3 regions of the Mesorhizobium sp. M1A.T.Ca.IN.004.03.1.1 genome follow, and region 2 is predicted to be linked to each of the others. Evidence: riboswitches for the same ligand, from Rfam matches in the RefSeq annotation. Region 2 holds a riboswitch; each other region holds the start of a gene.
The links. Region 2 has a riboswitch for thiamine pyrophosphate ahead of thiC (phosphomethylpyrimidine synthase ThiC). Riboswitches for the same ligand answer to the same signal wherever they lie in the genome.
Positions count from the first base shown of each region.

Region 1: it holds a riboswitch for thiamine pyrophosphate, as region 2 does, so the genes downstream of both, thiB (thiamine ABC transporter substrate binding subunit) here and thiC (phosphomethylpyrimidine synthase ThiC) in region 2, are expected to answer to the same signal.
Region 3: it holds a riboswitch for thiamine pyrophosphate, as region 2 does, so the genes downstream of both, thiC (phosphomethylpyrimidine synthase ThiC) here and thiC (phosphomethylpyrimidine synthase ThiC) in region 2, are expected to answer to the same signal.

Region 1 covers NZ_RZTV01000004.1:493,664-498,792, forward strand. The annotation lists gene thiP (thiamine/thiamine pyrophosphate ABC transporter permease) at 1-1,423, opposite strand, end outside; gene thiB (thiamine ABC transporter substrate binding subunit) at 1,628-2,638, opposite strand; TPP riboswitch at 2,681-2,796, opposite strand; gene EOD29_RS16365 (thiamine diphosphokinase) at 2,936-3,580, shown strand; gene EOD29_RS16370 (ABC-F family ATP-binding cassette domain-containing protein) at 3,582-5,129, shown strand, end outside.
Region 2 covers NZ_RZTV01000001.1:702,235-707,363, reverse strand. The annotation lists gene thiS (sulfur carrier protein ThiS) at 1-90, opposite strand, end outside; gene thiO (glycine oxidase ThiO) at 87-1,055, opposite strand; gene thiC (phosphomethylpyrimidine synthase ThiC) at 1,052-2,872, opposite strand; TPP riboswitch at 2,984-3,096, opposite strand; gene EOD29_RS03310 (beta-galactosidase) at 3,379-5,129, opposite strand, start outside.
Region 3 covers NZ_RZTV01000022.1:2,995-8,123, forward strand. The annotation lists gene EOD29_RS29585 (hypothetical protein) at 1-421, opposite strand, end outside; gene EOD29_RS29590 (metallophosphoesterase) at 424-1,761, opposite strand; gene EOD29_RS29595 (hypothetical protein) at 2,253-2,516, shown strand; TPP riboswitch at 2,834-2,950, shown strand; gene thiC (phosphomethylpyrimidine synthase ThiC) at 3,054-4,889, shown strand; gene thiO (glycine oxidase ThiO) at 4,886-5,129, shown strand, end outside.

The DNA of each region.
Region 1 (5,129 bases), on a different contig from region 2:
CGAACGCAAAGCCGGTGGCCAAGGGCCGCCGCAGCGACGGCCAGTCGACCAGCCGCAGCCGGTTCCAGCCGGAAATGCCGAGCGCCAGGCAGAGTCGCTCGTGGCGCTCGCTCGCCGCATCATAGGCAGGGCGGACGGCGCGAATGGCGAAAGGCATTGCCATCACCGCATTGACCGCGACGACCATGACGGGCGCGATGGCGAACACATCGGTGATGTTGCGCAGAGCCAGGAACCAGCCGGCGCCGATCACGATCGGCGGCACGACCAGCACGAAACCGGCGCCGGTGTCGGCGGCGTGTTCGAGCAGCGACATGGCGCCGCCCGCGCGGCGCCTCAGGGCCAGTGCGCGTCGGGCGGCGATCAGCGACAGCGACAGCATCACGCAAAACAGCGCCGAGAGAAAGGAGAGCCCGGCGCTGGTGAGCGTCGCGCGGCGCACGGCGTCCTCGCCGGCCAGCCGGCCGAGATCCGCCTCCAGCCCGGCGAGCACGGTCGCCGCCATCGGTGCGGCGACGAACAGCAGCGCAAGCACGATGAGGCCGGCATTCAACACGGCCTCGGTGGTGCTGGTCGCAAGATAGCGGCGTGGCCCTACCGGCAGATTCGCATCGCCGACCGTGTTGGCGCCGAGTCGCGTCAGCATGGCGACCACGACGAAGGTCAGCACGATCTGCAGAAACGTTAGTGTCACGGCCCGCGCGGGATCGAAATCGAAGCGCAGCGCCTGGTAGATCGCGACCTCTAGCGTCGTCGCCGCCGGCCCGCCACCCAGCGTCAGTACGATTGTGAAGGAGGTGATGCACAGCATGAAGACCAGCCCGGCGACCCCCGGCAGCACCGTGCGCAGCGCCGGCCATTCGATCAGCCGGAAGGCCGACCGAGCGTCCATACCGAGCTGGCTCGCCAGCCGCCACTGGTCGGCCGGCACGGTGCCGAGCGCCTCGAGGAACAGCCGCGTGGCCAATGGCAGGTTGAAGAAGACATGCGCGACCAGGATGCCGGAAAGGCCGTAAATGCCCGGCCATTCCCCACCGCCGAACGTGCCGAGGATGCCGGCAAAATAACCGGCACGGCCGTAGAGCGCCAACACGCCGAGCGCGGCGACGATGGCCGGCAGCGCCAGCGGCACCGTGAACAACTGCAGGATCAGGCGACGTCCGGGAAAGTTCGTTTGCCTGGACAGGGCGCGGCCGACGAACACTGCCGGCAAGACCGAAAGCAATGTCGACAGCAGCGCCTGCCAAAGCGTGAAGCGGGCGACGCGGAGCAGATAGCTGTCGAAGGCCGCGGCAGCGCTGGACGGACCGCTCGCGCCTTCGAGGATCAGGCCGGCGAAGGCGCCGCCGATGAGCAAAGTGATGGCGACAAGGGCGATGATGCCGGCGGTGATGCGAGGGTCAGGGCGCGGCGTGGATTGCACGCTGCACCACGTTGGCTCGAGCTAGCGAACGCCACGTTCCGTCGCACCCCCCTCTGTCCTGCCGGACATCTCCCACTCTAGGAGGGAGATTGGCAGCTTTGCCGCTCTTCCTACACCGTCGGCGGCTAGCGAAATCACCGATCCCCCTTTGCGGGGGAGATGGCCGGCCGGACAGAGGGGGGTGCTCAAGCGCCATCCTGCGTCCTACTTGCTCATCGCCGCCAGCCATTCATCCACCCAGGCCTTGCGGTTGGCCGCCACCTCGTCCGGGCTGAACAGCAGGGTTTTGGTCGGCTTCACCAGCTTTTCGAAGGCCGGGTTGAGCGGCTTGTCGGTCTTGCCGGCCGGGAACATCCAGTTGGTCTCCGGGATGATGTCCTGGAACTTGGGCCCGGTCATGAAGGCTATGAATTTTTCCGCCAGCGGGTTCTTCGCGCCGGTTTTGGTGATGCCGGCGACCTCGATCTGCAGATATTCGCCCTCCTCGAAGGACGCCGCCTGATAGCGCTCGGTGTTCTCGGCCACCATGTGGTAGGCCGGCGAAGTGGTATAGGAGAGAACCATCGGCGCCTCGCCCTTGGTGAACAGACCATAGGCCTCGCTCCAGCCCGGCGTCACGGTCAGCACCTTCGGCTTCAGCTTGGCCCAGGCTTCCGGCGCCTTGTCGCCATAGACCGACTTGACCCACAGCAGCAGCCCGAGGCCCGGCGTCGAAGTGCGCGGATCCTGGATAATGATCTTGTCGGGGCCGGCGCCCTCGACCAGTTCCTTCAAGCTCTTCGGCGGGGTCTTCAGCTTTTCGGTGTCGTAGACGACGGCGAAATAGCCGTAGTCGAAAGGCACGAAAGTGTCGTCTTTCCAGCCGCCGGGCACATTCAAATCGGCCACCGCGCCATGCGGCGCGAATAGGCCGCTCGCCTTGGCATCCGCGGTCAGGTTGGTATCGAGGCCGAGCACGACATCGGCCTTGGTGCCGGCGCCCTCCAGCTTGACGCGGTTGAGCAGTGCCACGCCGTCGGCAACCGAGACGAATTCGAGATCGCAGCCGCATTCGGCCTCGAATTCCTTCTTCACCGCGGGCCCGGGACCCCAGTCGGCGGTGAAGCTTTCGTAGGTGTAGACGGTAAGCTTGTCTTTCGCCTCGGCAGGCCCGACGCCCACCAAAAGCGAAACAAGGCCGGCTGCAAGAACAAGGTTGGACAATAACGAGCGCATCGGCGCCTCCTTCGTTCGCGTTAAAGGAATTGAGGCGTCGGATGGTCCGAAGCGTCTAATCCCTCCGCCGGTACAAACCGGATCAGGTTCAGCGGGTTGGCTTTCGTTGCCTCTCAGCCGGTTCGCAAAATCAGCGTCCGGCACCCCGTTAGAGCATTTCGAGACATAGGCCCGGCCGATGCGGCGCGCAAGCGGAAGTTTCCGGGGATCATCATCGTTCACCGCGGTAGCGAAGCGCGATTCCGTTTGGACGCGCCCGCTTCCGTTTCGTGGGCCGGGCTGGTAAGGGCGACGGCCATGGGCACATTCACCATCCTGCTTGGCGGCGATCTCGTCCGCACGCCTCGCCTCGATCGCCAGATCGAAGGCTCCCGCATCATCGCCGCCGATGCCGGTATCGGCCATGCCCATATGCTTGGCCTCCTGCCGGAGCTCTGGGTCGGAGATTTCGACTCGGTACCGCCAAACCTGCCGGAGAATCTGGCCGCCGTGCCGCGCAAGATTTTCCCGACCGAGAAGGACATGACCGACGGCGAGCTCGCCATTGCCGAGGCGCTGGCGCGCGGCGCCACCAGCCTGGTGCTGGCCGGCGCCTTCGGCGGCAAGCGCGCCGATCATGCCTTTCTGCATTTGGCTCTGAGCGTGCGGCTGGCCGAGGCGGGCATGACCGTGCTGCTGACCAGCGGCGCGCAGGAAGGCGTGCCGATCCTGCCGGGCAAAGCCGGCTTCGACTACGCCGAGGGCACGCTGTTCTCGGTGCTCGGCTTCTCCGACCTCGCCGGCCTGACGGTCTCAGGCGCCAAATGGCCGCTGGACGGTGTCGAGGTGGCGTTCGGCTCATCGCTTACCATATCAAATGAGATCAAGGGTCGGCTCGAGATCGCGCTCGAGCGTGGCCGGGCGCTGCTGCTCGCCCACCCCTATCCTCTTCCCGAAAGCTGACATGGCACCGCCTCTTCTCAATCTGGATGGCATAAAACTGACTTTTGGCGGCACGCCGCTGCTCGACGGCGCGGCGCTGAGCGCCTCCGCCGGCGAGAAGATCGCGCTTGTCGGCCGCAACGGTTCGGGCAAGTCGACGCTGCTCAAGATCGTCGCGGGGCTGATCGAACCGCAGGACGGCGAAGTATTCCGCCAGCCCTCGGCAACGGTGCGCTACCTGCCGCAAATGCCCGATATGGATGGCTTCGCCAGCGTGCGCGCCTATGTCGAAGCCGGCCTCGGGCCGGCCGACGACCCGCATCGCGCCACTTATCTGATGGAGCATCTCGGCCTGACCGGCGAGGAGCGGCCGAACGACCTTTCCGGCGGCGAGGCGCGCCGCGCAGCACTCGCCCGCGTCATGGCGCCGGAGCCCGATATCCTGCTCCTCGACGAGCCGACCAACCATCTCGACCTGTCGGTCATCGAATGGCTGGAAGAAGAGCTTGCCCGCACCTCCTCGGCCGTGATCCTGATCTCGCACGACCGCCGCTTTCTCGAGCGCGTCTCGCGCGCCACCGTCTGGCTCGACCGCGGCCAGACGCGCCGGCTGGACAAGGGGTTCGCGCACTTTGAGGAATGGCGCGACCAGGTGCTTGAAGAGGAAGAGCGCGAACAGCACAAGCTCGGCCGCCAGATCGTGCGCGAGGAGCATTGGCTGCGCTATGGCGTGACCGCCAGGCGCAAGCGCAACATGCGCCGGCTCGGCGAGCTGCAGGCCATGCGCCAGCGTTTTCGCAGCCATCGCGGCGCCGAGGGTTCGGCGACGATGGTGGCAAGCGACGCCGCTGAATCCGGCAAGCTGGTGATCGAAGCCAAAGGCATCGAGAAGAGTTTTGGCGACCTCACCGTGGTCAAGGGCTTTTCGACCCGTATCCAGCGCGGCGACCGTGTCGGCCTTGTCGGGCCGAACGGCGTCGGCAAGACGACGCTTCTCAAGATGCTGACCGGCGAGCTGCCGCCGGATGCCGGCACCGTGCGGCTCGGCGTCAATCTGGAAATCGCAACGCTCGACCAGAAGCGCGAGGCCGTCGACCCGCAGGAGACGCTGGCGAATTACCTGACCGACGGGCGCGGCGAGAACCTTGTGGTCAATGGCGAGCAGCGCCACGTCGTCTCCTATATGAAGGATTTTCTTTTCAAGCCGGAGCAGGCGCGCACGCCGGTGCGCGAGCTTTCGGGCGGCGAGCGGGCGCGACTGCTGCTGGCCCGGGTGCTGGCGCGGCCGGCGAACCTTTTGGTGCTCGACGAGCCGACCAACGACCTCGACATGGAGACGCTGGAGCTGCTGCAGGAACTGGTCGCCGGCTTTGCCGGAACGGTCGTCCTGGTCAGCCACGATCGCGATTTCCTTGACCGCACAGTCACCAGCGTGATCGCGCCCAACGGCGCCGGACGCTGGATCGAATATGCCGGCGGCTATTCCGACATGCTGGCGCAACGCGGCGGCTCGAAGCTGGAGGAGCGCAAGGCAAGGCCGAAGGCTGAAGCGAACGAAGCGACGGCCAGG
Region 2 (5,129 bases):
CCAGCCGCCTTGGAAATCGAGTTCGCTGAGCAGCGCGGCAAGCGTTTCTGCCGCGACTTCATGGGCTTGGCCGTTAACGGTGAGCTTCAAGGGCAAACTCCTTTGCTCCAGGATTCCAGGATGAGGTCGGCTGCCCGCCGCGCCATGGCCGGCGCGAGCAGGAAGCCGTGGCGGTAGAGGCCGTTGATGCGAATATTCCCCCCGTCGCGCTCGACGCGAGGCAAGTTGTCGGTGAATGCGGGACGCACGCCAACACCGGTTTCGACCAGCTCGGCTTCGCCGAAGGCCGGATGCAGCGCATAGGCGGCGCCGAGCAGCTCCATGGTCGAGCGCGCGGTGATCGGGCCTTTGGCATCGCATTCGATCATCGTCGCGCCGACCATGAACAGGTTTTCCGCGCGGGGCACTACATAGACCGAGATGCGCGGATGAAGCAGCCGCACTGGCCGGGCCAGCGAGATCTCGCCCGTTCGCAGCATAAGCATCTCGCCGCGCACGCCGCGCAGTTCCGGTCGCCTGTCACCGCTGCCGGTGCAATCCACCTCAATATCCTGAGATGCGGGCGCCGAGCTGCGGCCGAACTCGACGCGCGCGCCCATCCCGCGCAGCTTGTCGCGCAGGGAAAGCAGCGCCTTGCGCGGGTCGAGATGCGCTTCCTCAGCGAAGAACAGACCGCGTCCAAACCGGCCGTCGAGCGCCGGCTCGAGTGCCGCGATTTGGCTGGCGTCCAACTGCCTGAAACCGGATGTGCGGCGGCCGAACCGGTCGAGTTCGCCGGCATCGCGGGCAGACGCCAGCACCAGCGTGCCCTGGCGCGAGACATGGCCGGGCAAGGCGGCGTCCCACCAATCGGCTGCGTCGCGTCCGAGCGTCAGCACGGTCTCCTCGGCGCTCTCGCGCTCGCACCAGGGCGCGAGCATGCCGCCAGCGTGCCAAGAGGCATTGCCGGCGATCTCGAGGCGTTTCTCGACCACGGTCACATCGGCGCCGCGCGTTGCCAGCTCGTGCGCGAGTGTCAATCCGGCGACGCCAGCGCCGCGAATGAGCACCTTCATGGCGTGTCCGTGCGCTCGGGGGTGCTGTCGACAGGCATGTAGAGATCGCCGCCGTCGCGGTACTTCGCCGCCATGGCCGCGAGCCCTTCCTTCTGGGCTTCGGCGCGGATGTCGTGCGAGATCCGCATCGAGCAGAATTTGGGGCCGCACATGGAGCAGAAATGCGCCACCTTGTGCGCCTCCTTGGGCAGGGTTTCGTCGTGGAAGGCGCGCGCCGTCTCCGGATCGAGCGACAGGTTGAACTGGTCTTCCCACCGGAACTCGAAGCGCGCCCGCGACAGCGCGTCGTCCCTGATTTTGGCGGCTGGATGGCCCTTGGCGAGGTCGGCGGCGTGGGCCGCGATCTTGTAGGTGATGACGCCGGTCTTGACGTCGTCGCGGTCGGGCAGGCCGAGATGCTCCTTGGGCGTGACGTAGCAGAGCATCGCCGTTCCGAACCAGCCGATCATCGCCGCGCCGATGCCCGATGTGATGTGGTCGTAGCCGGGCGCTATGTCGGTGGTGAGCGGCCCGAGCGTGTAGAACGGCGCTTCGCCACAAACCGCGAGCTGCTTGTCCATATTCTGCTTGATCTTGTGCATCGGCACGTGGCCGGGCCCTTCGATCATCACCTGGCAGTCCTTGGTCCAGGCGATCTTGGTGAGTTCGGCTAGCGTTTCCAGTTCGGCGAACTGGGCCGCGTCATTGGCATCGGCGATCGAGCCGGGGCGAAGGCCGTCGCCGAGCGAGAACGCCACGTCATAGGCCCGGGCGATGTCGCAGATCTCCTCGAAATGCTCGTAGAGAAAACTCTCCTGGTGGTGATGCAGGCACCACTTGGCCATGATCGAGCCGCCGCGCGACACGATGCCGGTGACGCGGTCGACGGTCAGCGGGATATAGGGCAGGCGCACGCCGGCATGGATCGTGAAATAGTCCACGCCCTGCTCGGCCTGCTCGATGAGGGTGTCGCGGAACACCTCCCAGGTCAGTTCCTCGGCGACGCCGCCGACTTTCTCCAGCGCCTGGTAGATCGGCACCGTGCCGATCGGCACCGGCGAATTGCGCACGATCCATTCGCGGATGTTGTGGATGTTGCGCCCGGTCGAGAGGTCCATTACCGTATCGGCGCCCCAGCGGATCGCCCACACCATCTTCTCGACCTCTTCGGCCATCGACGAGGTGACGGCGGAGTTGCCGATATTGGCGTTGATCTTGACCAGAAAATTGCGGCCGATGATCATCGGCTCGCTTTCCGGGTGGTTGATGTTGGACGGGATGATGGCGCGGCCGCGCGCCACCTCGTCGCGCACGAATTCCGGCGTGACGAAGTCGGGGATCGCGGCGCCGAAGCTTTCGCCATCACGTTGAACTTTCGAACGCAACTGCTCACGGCCGAGGTTCTCGCGGATGGCGACGAACTCCATCTCAGGCGTGATGATGCCGGCGCGCGCATAGGCGAGCTGGGTGACGGCGCGGCCGCCGGCCGCGCGCAACGGTCTGTTGCGAACCGGGAATTCCGGCGTCAGGCGATCGGCTGAGACGAAGCCGTTGTCTTCCGGCTTGATCGTGCGGCCCTCGTAGCGCTCCACGTCTCTGCGCGCCTCGATCCATGCCTCGCGCAGCCGTGGCAAGCCACGCTCGATGTCGGTTTTCATCGCGGTGTCCGTGTAGGGACCGGACGAGTCATAGACCGTGACCGGCGGCTCGCCGGCGCTCGGGTGGACCGAGATCTCGCGCATCGGCACCCGCAGCTCCGGGTGGAGCTGACCGGGTTTGTGGACCTTCTTCGAAGCGGGCAATTCGCCGACGGTGACGGTCGGGGTGTGGGCATTCATGAGTGAGCCTCCTTGCTCGAGTGCACGGAGACCCAGTCCACGCGATGAGGAGGAAGTGACGCTTCGCTTAGGATGCGGGCACTGCCCGAATGCCGAAGCCGGATTGCCGACCCGCGAAGCCTCGCACCGTCCCTACGCCAGTATGAACTGGATCAGGTTCAACGGGTCACTGCGCGCTATTAGCAGTATCTCAGCCCCTTGCCGGGACTCCCCTGGTGAGGCGCCTAGGTTGGACGATGCGACGCTATCCTGTCAACTCGACTTCATGACTTCTCCAGCCTCGAACAAGCGACGAGAAGGGGCGCAGCCACGCAGCTTTGATCGAGCATCTCTTACATCGACGCCCATTGAGCCACGACCTTGCGCGCGTCGAGCTGGCAGTCGGGGCCCACTTGTCATCCGCCAAGGAAACGCTTTTGCGAATCCCTTGTGGCGGCGGATTGAAGAACGCATTTTTCGCCTCGAAGAGCATCTGCTCGGCGTCTACGGACGCTGGTTCGATTTGTTCAGGACCGAATTATTGCGCAGCCGTAAGGGTCGAGTTGCAGCGTTCCTTCAACGGCCTTGCCCGTCAGCAGGTCGAGGCCCTTTGGGACGTTGGGTACGATCACGGCGACTTCCGTGGTGTTCAGCACGAACATCAGCCGGCGGTCGTCGGCTTCCCTGACAGAGACCTCCACCCCGGCAGGCAGGTCGGGCAGCAAAGGCGCTATACCGGCTTTGGCCAGCACGACATCGACAAGCTTCTCCGTCAGTTGCGGCGTGAGATACGTGCCGACATAGACAACCCGACCTTGCCCAACCTTGCGGGCGGTAATTGCCGGAGAGCCGGCGGCGAAGCGGTTCGACCAGATGCCGAGCACCTCGGTGTCAGGCGCTACATCAAGCACCTCGTACAAATGCGCAGCCTGGAATTCTTCATTGCCAAGGGTGAACAGGTATTTGCGTTCCGCGGACGAGGCCGGGAGCGGCGGCGGTGCATAGGCGCCCATCGGAGCCGGACGAAACAGCGGAAACAGGCCGCTGGCGCCTTCGGGAACGACGCGGCCGAACTCCGCCACCCTGACGCCGCTCAGGGCTGCAAGGGCCTTGCCGGGCGCCTGCTCGCGAATGATGTGGTTGTTCTCGTCCCTCGTCCCGCTCAATGCCGATAGGATCAGCGTACCGCCGTTGCGGACGAATGTTTCAACAGCCTCGTTCCATTCATCCTTCCACATCACCCAATGCGGGACGTAGAGCGCCTTGAGCCGCGAAAGATCGTCTTCGGGATGAATGAACCCGCATGCAATGCCGTTCTGATAGCAGTGGCGATGAAGCAGCGTCGCGTCTTCGAGCGGACTGGGGAGGCCGATCGGATAGGTCTTGTGAGCCTCCTGGTTGTCGAAGTCCGCGCCGGCGATGCCGAGGTCCATGCGCACTGCGGTGCCAAGAATCTGCTCCTTCGCGGCGGCGATCTCATGGAAGAAGCGGCCTGCCTCGTCATAGCGGCGGCGCGGCACGTCGTCGTGATCGATGACGCCCATCCAGTAGATCTCGGCGCCGAAATGCGCGGGACGCCAACGAAAGAACATGACACCGTCGGCGCCGCGCGCCACCGAAGTCATGGCCATGCGACGCATCTCGCCGGGCTCCGGCGTCATCGTCGAGAAGCCGGGCTGACTGCCGAAGCCCGAGGCCTGCTCCGGAACGATGAAGTTGCCGGAATAGGCGCGGCATATATCGAGATGGAGGGCCTGGGTCGCCGCATGCCCGCCGGTTCGGCGCATCTCGTCATAGAGCATCGGATAGATGTCGAAGCCGATGAAATCGAGGTCCTGTCCGAACTGACCGCGGAAGTCGATGTCGGCAAGCTGGCCAAGATTGTGGAAGATGAACCAGTCCGGATTGGCGACACGCAGGATCTCGACCTGGTCGTGTTGGAAGGCCGCGGTCGCGGCGGCCAGAAAGCGATGGTAGTCCTGCACGTGGCCGGGGCTGGGGTAGGACGGCATGAGCGGTCTCGGCAGGTCGATTTGCGAGAAATCGTCGTAGGCCGTCGCCCAGAAGTGGCCGCCCCAGGCGAAGTTCAACGCCTCAATGGTGCCGTAGGCCTTCTGCAGGTATTTCTGGAACTCCAGCCTTGTCGAAGGCGCGAACGATTCCGACACCGTGGTGTTGAGCTCGTTGTCCGTCTGCCAGCCGATCACACGCGGGTTGTGCCGATAATGCTCGGCCATGGCGCGGGTGATGCGGCGGCTGTGGGCGCGGAATACCGGGC
Region 3 (5,129 bases), on a different contig from region 2:
GGTATTTCAAGTGGCCGTCGCGTCTGAGCTGGCCGATGCTCTCGAGCAGGCGTTCGACTATCTTCAGCTCCAGATAGTGAGAGAAGATTACGAATTGCCGCGGGATCACGGCGGCCGTGTCGAAGCGTATCCGCTCCGGAATGAGGTTCAGAACGGCGTTGTCGATTAGGGGCGAGAATGTCTCATTGAGCTGGAAGAAGACGCCATACCAAGCGAGCTTGCCGACTTGGTCCGAGAGACTTTTGTCTTCAAGAATATGGACTGTGGAAAGCGAGCGAAGAATGCTGGTCTTGCCGCTGCCTCTCGTCCCTGCGACGAAGACCGGCTTGGCGGCGGCAGAAATCAACGCCGACTTCTGACTGAACCACAGTATCGGGCGGCTTTCGTACTCGATCCTGTTGGGGCCGAACGGATTCTCCATCGCTATTCGTCCCTTACCTTAATGCGCCAAGCCGAGTTTGCCTTGGTGAGGCCGTCTATCTCGATGAAGCGCGCCGCTTGGAGCATCAGAAGAGAGTCTTCCAGATCTAGCCCGAGCTCGGCGGAGGCAGCAATCTCAGTGATCTCGTCCCAGAAGAGTAACCCATTCCCGCGCCTGGTGGCATGGTCGCGCAGTCGGCGCAGCAGGTCAAACGTGTCGTTGTTCAGAAAGGCCTTGCCGTTGGACATGGTCGAAATAAAGCAATGTTCGCCTTCCATGACCGTCCCGTCGGCGACATTGGTGCGGTAGGGTATAAGTCGGATGCCGACGAGCTCTCCCTGATCGGTCGTGAAGAAGACGAGCTCATTGAAACCTGACTGTATCTCTGGTGCTGAGATGCAGATCAATTTGCCGTCCGGAAACCTTGGATCGTTGACGATCTCGACCGGATCAGCATGTATGTGTCCATGCAGGTAGACGATAGGCTTGTTGCCCTGCAGCAGCTGAGTTCTGACAAATCCGCTGTTGAGCATCTCCGCGTATGGCGTAATGCGCGGAGTCTTTTGTGGCAGCAGATTGTGATGGCCGATTATGATGCCGTAACGCATGTCGGGCTGCTGGAGCAATTCCTGTAGGCCTGCAAGCATCTCACGCGAGATGTATGGCGTGTCCATCTGACCGTAATACTCGTCGTCGGACGCCTCCTTGTCTGGATCGCTGGGAGGTGTCGCGGGCGAATGTCCCGAGATGTCCGGCGAGCCGAGATCTACAGGCTCTGTAGAAGGACTGAGTGCCTCGAGACGATCACGAAGGAACGCGGGAAGGTTTTGAAGCTCCCAACTGCCTATCGCTGTGTTGACGAGGATGAAGTTTGCGCCTGCGGATCCTGTCGGAAGTCTGAAGTGCACGGGTTGGTCCACGGGAACGGTCTGCCAACCCAAGCGGGCGGCTAAACTCGCCATTTCGCTGAATTTCTCAGTCGGTCCAAGTTCGCGCGCGTCATCACGGTTCACATCGTGATTTCCCGGTACGAATATCAACGGAAGCGCCTTTGAACTGCGTCCCTGTGCGCGGCAGAGCAACGTGAAATGCTGGAATGCCGAAGCAATGAAGGTCTTGTCGCCACGGCTCGTGAAATCCCCCATGAAGGCGATCGAATCCAAGGGCTTCGAAGTCGTCAGCCGCCGAAGTTTCGTCAAGACGGCACGCAGCGAAGACGCGCGTAGCTTCTGCGTTATTTTCGGAGCGAACTTGCTATCCTTGGCATCGATGTTGCTAGAGGAAGGATGCCAGTCCGGATAGTGAATATCGCCTACTTGAAGGATTCGCACCCGCCGCATAACTCGCCCCCCTGCCGAGAGCCATAGACTAATCCGTTCGCTTTTGCCAAGCGCGAACGATCATCCGCAGTGTCCTTAACGAGGTAGCCTGCACTTTTCGAGAATTGCCACGGCGGCTATTTTTCGGCTGTGAAGCACACGAGACCCGTGACGTGAGACCCAGTTGCTCAATGCCCAGTTGCTCAATGAGCTTTCTTACGAATAAGGGAGAATTTCCGCGGCCGGACTATCTCTGAGCGAGCGTGCATGACTGCCAACGGAAGGTCTTGCACGCACCCTTGCGATCTTGAGCAATGGTCGCCATGACTTTCTTCTTGCAGGCTTTTGAGTGGCCCAGCCTGCGATCACCAGACCCCACCGATTCTAAAGAGCGTGGCAGATGGGATAGTCGAGGTTGCCCGTGCACAGTCACGCTCAGGGCTTGCGCCGCCCAGAGGACACGCTGAAAAGGCAGATTGGGGCGCAAGCACGCCATTCACGAGAGGTTCGACATGAAGACCATGCAAGAAAAAGACATTCCGGCATTCGTACAAGCAGTTGTGGACGCCGGCTGCAAAATTTGCGCGATTGGCAACTTGGGATACGTCTTTGGCGATGCTGATTTCACGCCAGCGCAACGGAGGGCCGTCGAGCCACAGCTGCGTAGGATTGCTGAAATCTACGGCGAACGCGATCATCTCATGAACGAGATAGCTGTATATCTGCGGTCGATCGGACGCCATGTCGAGGTTGAGCCGAAGACAGGTATTTCCTGATGGCCGTGATCGCGAGAAGCCGTCTTCCAACCTCTGAATCCTAAAGGAGGTGACCCCCAAGGCCGTTCGTCACCTTCGACCAGAATAACCACATCCGTGACCGCCTGAGCTACTTGGTCGATACGCGCACATGGCCAATACAGTTTCTCCATCCTTCACGAAGCGAATGAGGCTTTGGCCATTCAGCCCCGGTCTACGGGGCGTGACTTGTCCCCGATGCATGCGCGAGCTCTCCGCCCGGCTGGCCGCCGGTCGTCGCCACCGGCCGAAGGCGCCCGAATGCGCTTGACAAGATAGCGTCAGCCCGTTCAACCTAAGGCATTCACCAGGGGAGTCCCGGCAAGGGGCTGAGATACTGCTGGCTTTCGCGGCGCAGTGACCCGTTGAACCTGATCCAGTTCATACTGGCGTAGGGACGGTGCAAGCGCTTTGCGGGAGTTTACGCCCGAGGTCCTGTTGCAGCAGGTCTACAGAAGCGTCTTTTCATCCTTCCGGCACAGAACTGGGTCTCCAATGCATGAGCAAAGGAGCCTCACGATGAATGCCCTCACCCCCGCCGTATCGACGGGACCACTGCCCGCCTCGCGGAAAATCCACAAGCCCGGCGTCCTCTACCCGCAGATCAGGGTGCCGATGCGCGAGATTTCCGTCCATCCGACGGCCGGCGAACCGCCCGTCACCGTCTACGATCCGTCCGGCCCCTACACCGATCCATCAGTCGAAACCAGCATCGAAAAAGGCCTTGCCCGGCTTCGCCACGAATGGGTCACGGCGCGTGGCGATGTCGAAGCCTATGACGGCCGCCACGTCCGGCCGGAAGACAATGGATTCGCCACCGGCGAGCGCCTGACACCGGAATTTCCGATACGCAATCGGCCGCTCAAGGCCAAGCAGGGCAAGGCGGTGACCCAACTTGCCTATGCGCGCGCCGGCATCATCACGCCAGAAATGGAGTTCGTAGCCATCCGCGAGAATCTCGGCCGCGAGGTGATGCGCGGCAAGCTGCAACGCGACGGCGAAGCCTTCGGCGCGGCGATCCCAGATTTCGTCACACCCGAATTCGTGCGCGACGAGGTGGCGCGCGGGCGCGCAATCATTCCCGCCAACATCAATCATCCCGAGAGCGAGCCGATGATCATCGGTCGCAATTTTCTGGTCAAGATCAACGCCAACATCGGTAACTCGGCTGTCACATCGTCGATGGCCGAAGAGGTCGAAAAAATGGTCTGGGCTATCCGCTGGGGCGCGGACACGGTGATGGACCTGTCGACCGGCCGCAACATCCACAACATCCGCGACTGGATCGTGCGCAATGCGCCGGTGCCGATCGGTACGGTGCCGCTCTATCAGGCGCTGGAAAAGGTCAACGGCATCGCCGAGGATCTGAACTGGGAGGTCTACCGCGACACGCTGATCGAGCAGGCCGAGCAAGGCGTCGACTATTTCACCATCCACGCCGGCGTGCGGCTGCACTACATCCCGCTGACCGTCGACCGGGTCACGGGCATCGTCTCGCGCGGCGGCTCGATCATGGCCAAATGGTGCCTGCACCATCACCGGGAGAGCTTCCTCTACGAGCATTTCGAGGAGATCTGCGACATCGCCAGAGCCTATGACGTCTCCTTCTCGCTCGGCGACGGCCTTCGTCCCGGTTCAATCGCCGATGCGAACGACGCGGCGCAATTCGCCGAACTGGAAACACTTGGAGAACTCACCAAGATTGCCTGGGCAAAGGACTGCCAGGTGATGATCGAAGGCCCGGGCCATGTCCCCATGCACAAGATCAAGCAGAACATGGACAAGCAGCTCGCAGTGTGCGGTGAGGCGCCGTTCTACACGTTGGGGCCGCTGACGACCGACATCGCGCCGGGCTATGACCACATCACCTCAGGGATAGGTGCCGCCATGATAGGCTGGTTCGGCACCGCAATGCTTTGCTACGTCACGCCGAAAGAGCATCTCGGCCTTCCCGACCGCAACGACGTCAAGATTGGCGTGATCACCTACAAGATAGCCGCCCATGCAGCCGATCTGGCGAAGGGCCATCCGGCAGCGAAAACCAGGGATGATGCCCTTTCGCGCGCGCGCTTCGAGTTCCGCTGGGAGGACCAGTTCAACCTGTCGCTCGACCCCGAAACCGCACGGTCCTTCCACGACCAGACCTTGCCCAAGGAGGCGCACAAGCTGGCACATTTTTGTTCGATGTGCGGGCCGAAATTCTGCTCCATGCGCATTTCCCACGACATCCGTGCCGAGGCCCAGAAGGAAGGCATGGCGGCAATGGCGGCAAAATACCGGGAGGGCGGCGATCTCTACATGCAGGCGGACGAGACTGGCGTACCGGTCGTGCCAGAGGCTCCCAAACCATCATGAGGGTGCTCGTCAAAGGGGCCGGCGTTGCCGGCCTCACCGTCGCTTTCGAACTCGCCGCCCGCGGCGCGACGGTCACCGTCGCCGAGATGCGGCATGGCCTTGGTGGCAACGCGTCGTGGTTCGCCGGCGGCATGCTGGCGCCATGGTGCGAGCGCGAAAGCGCGGAGCAGCCGGTGCTGGATCTCGGACGCGATGCTGCCGACTGGTGGGATGCGGTGCTGTCGGGTCAGGTGACACGGG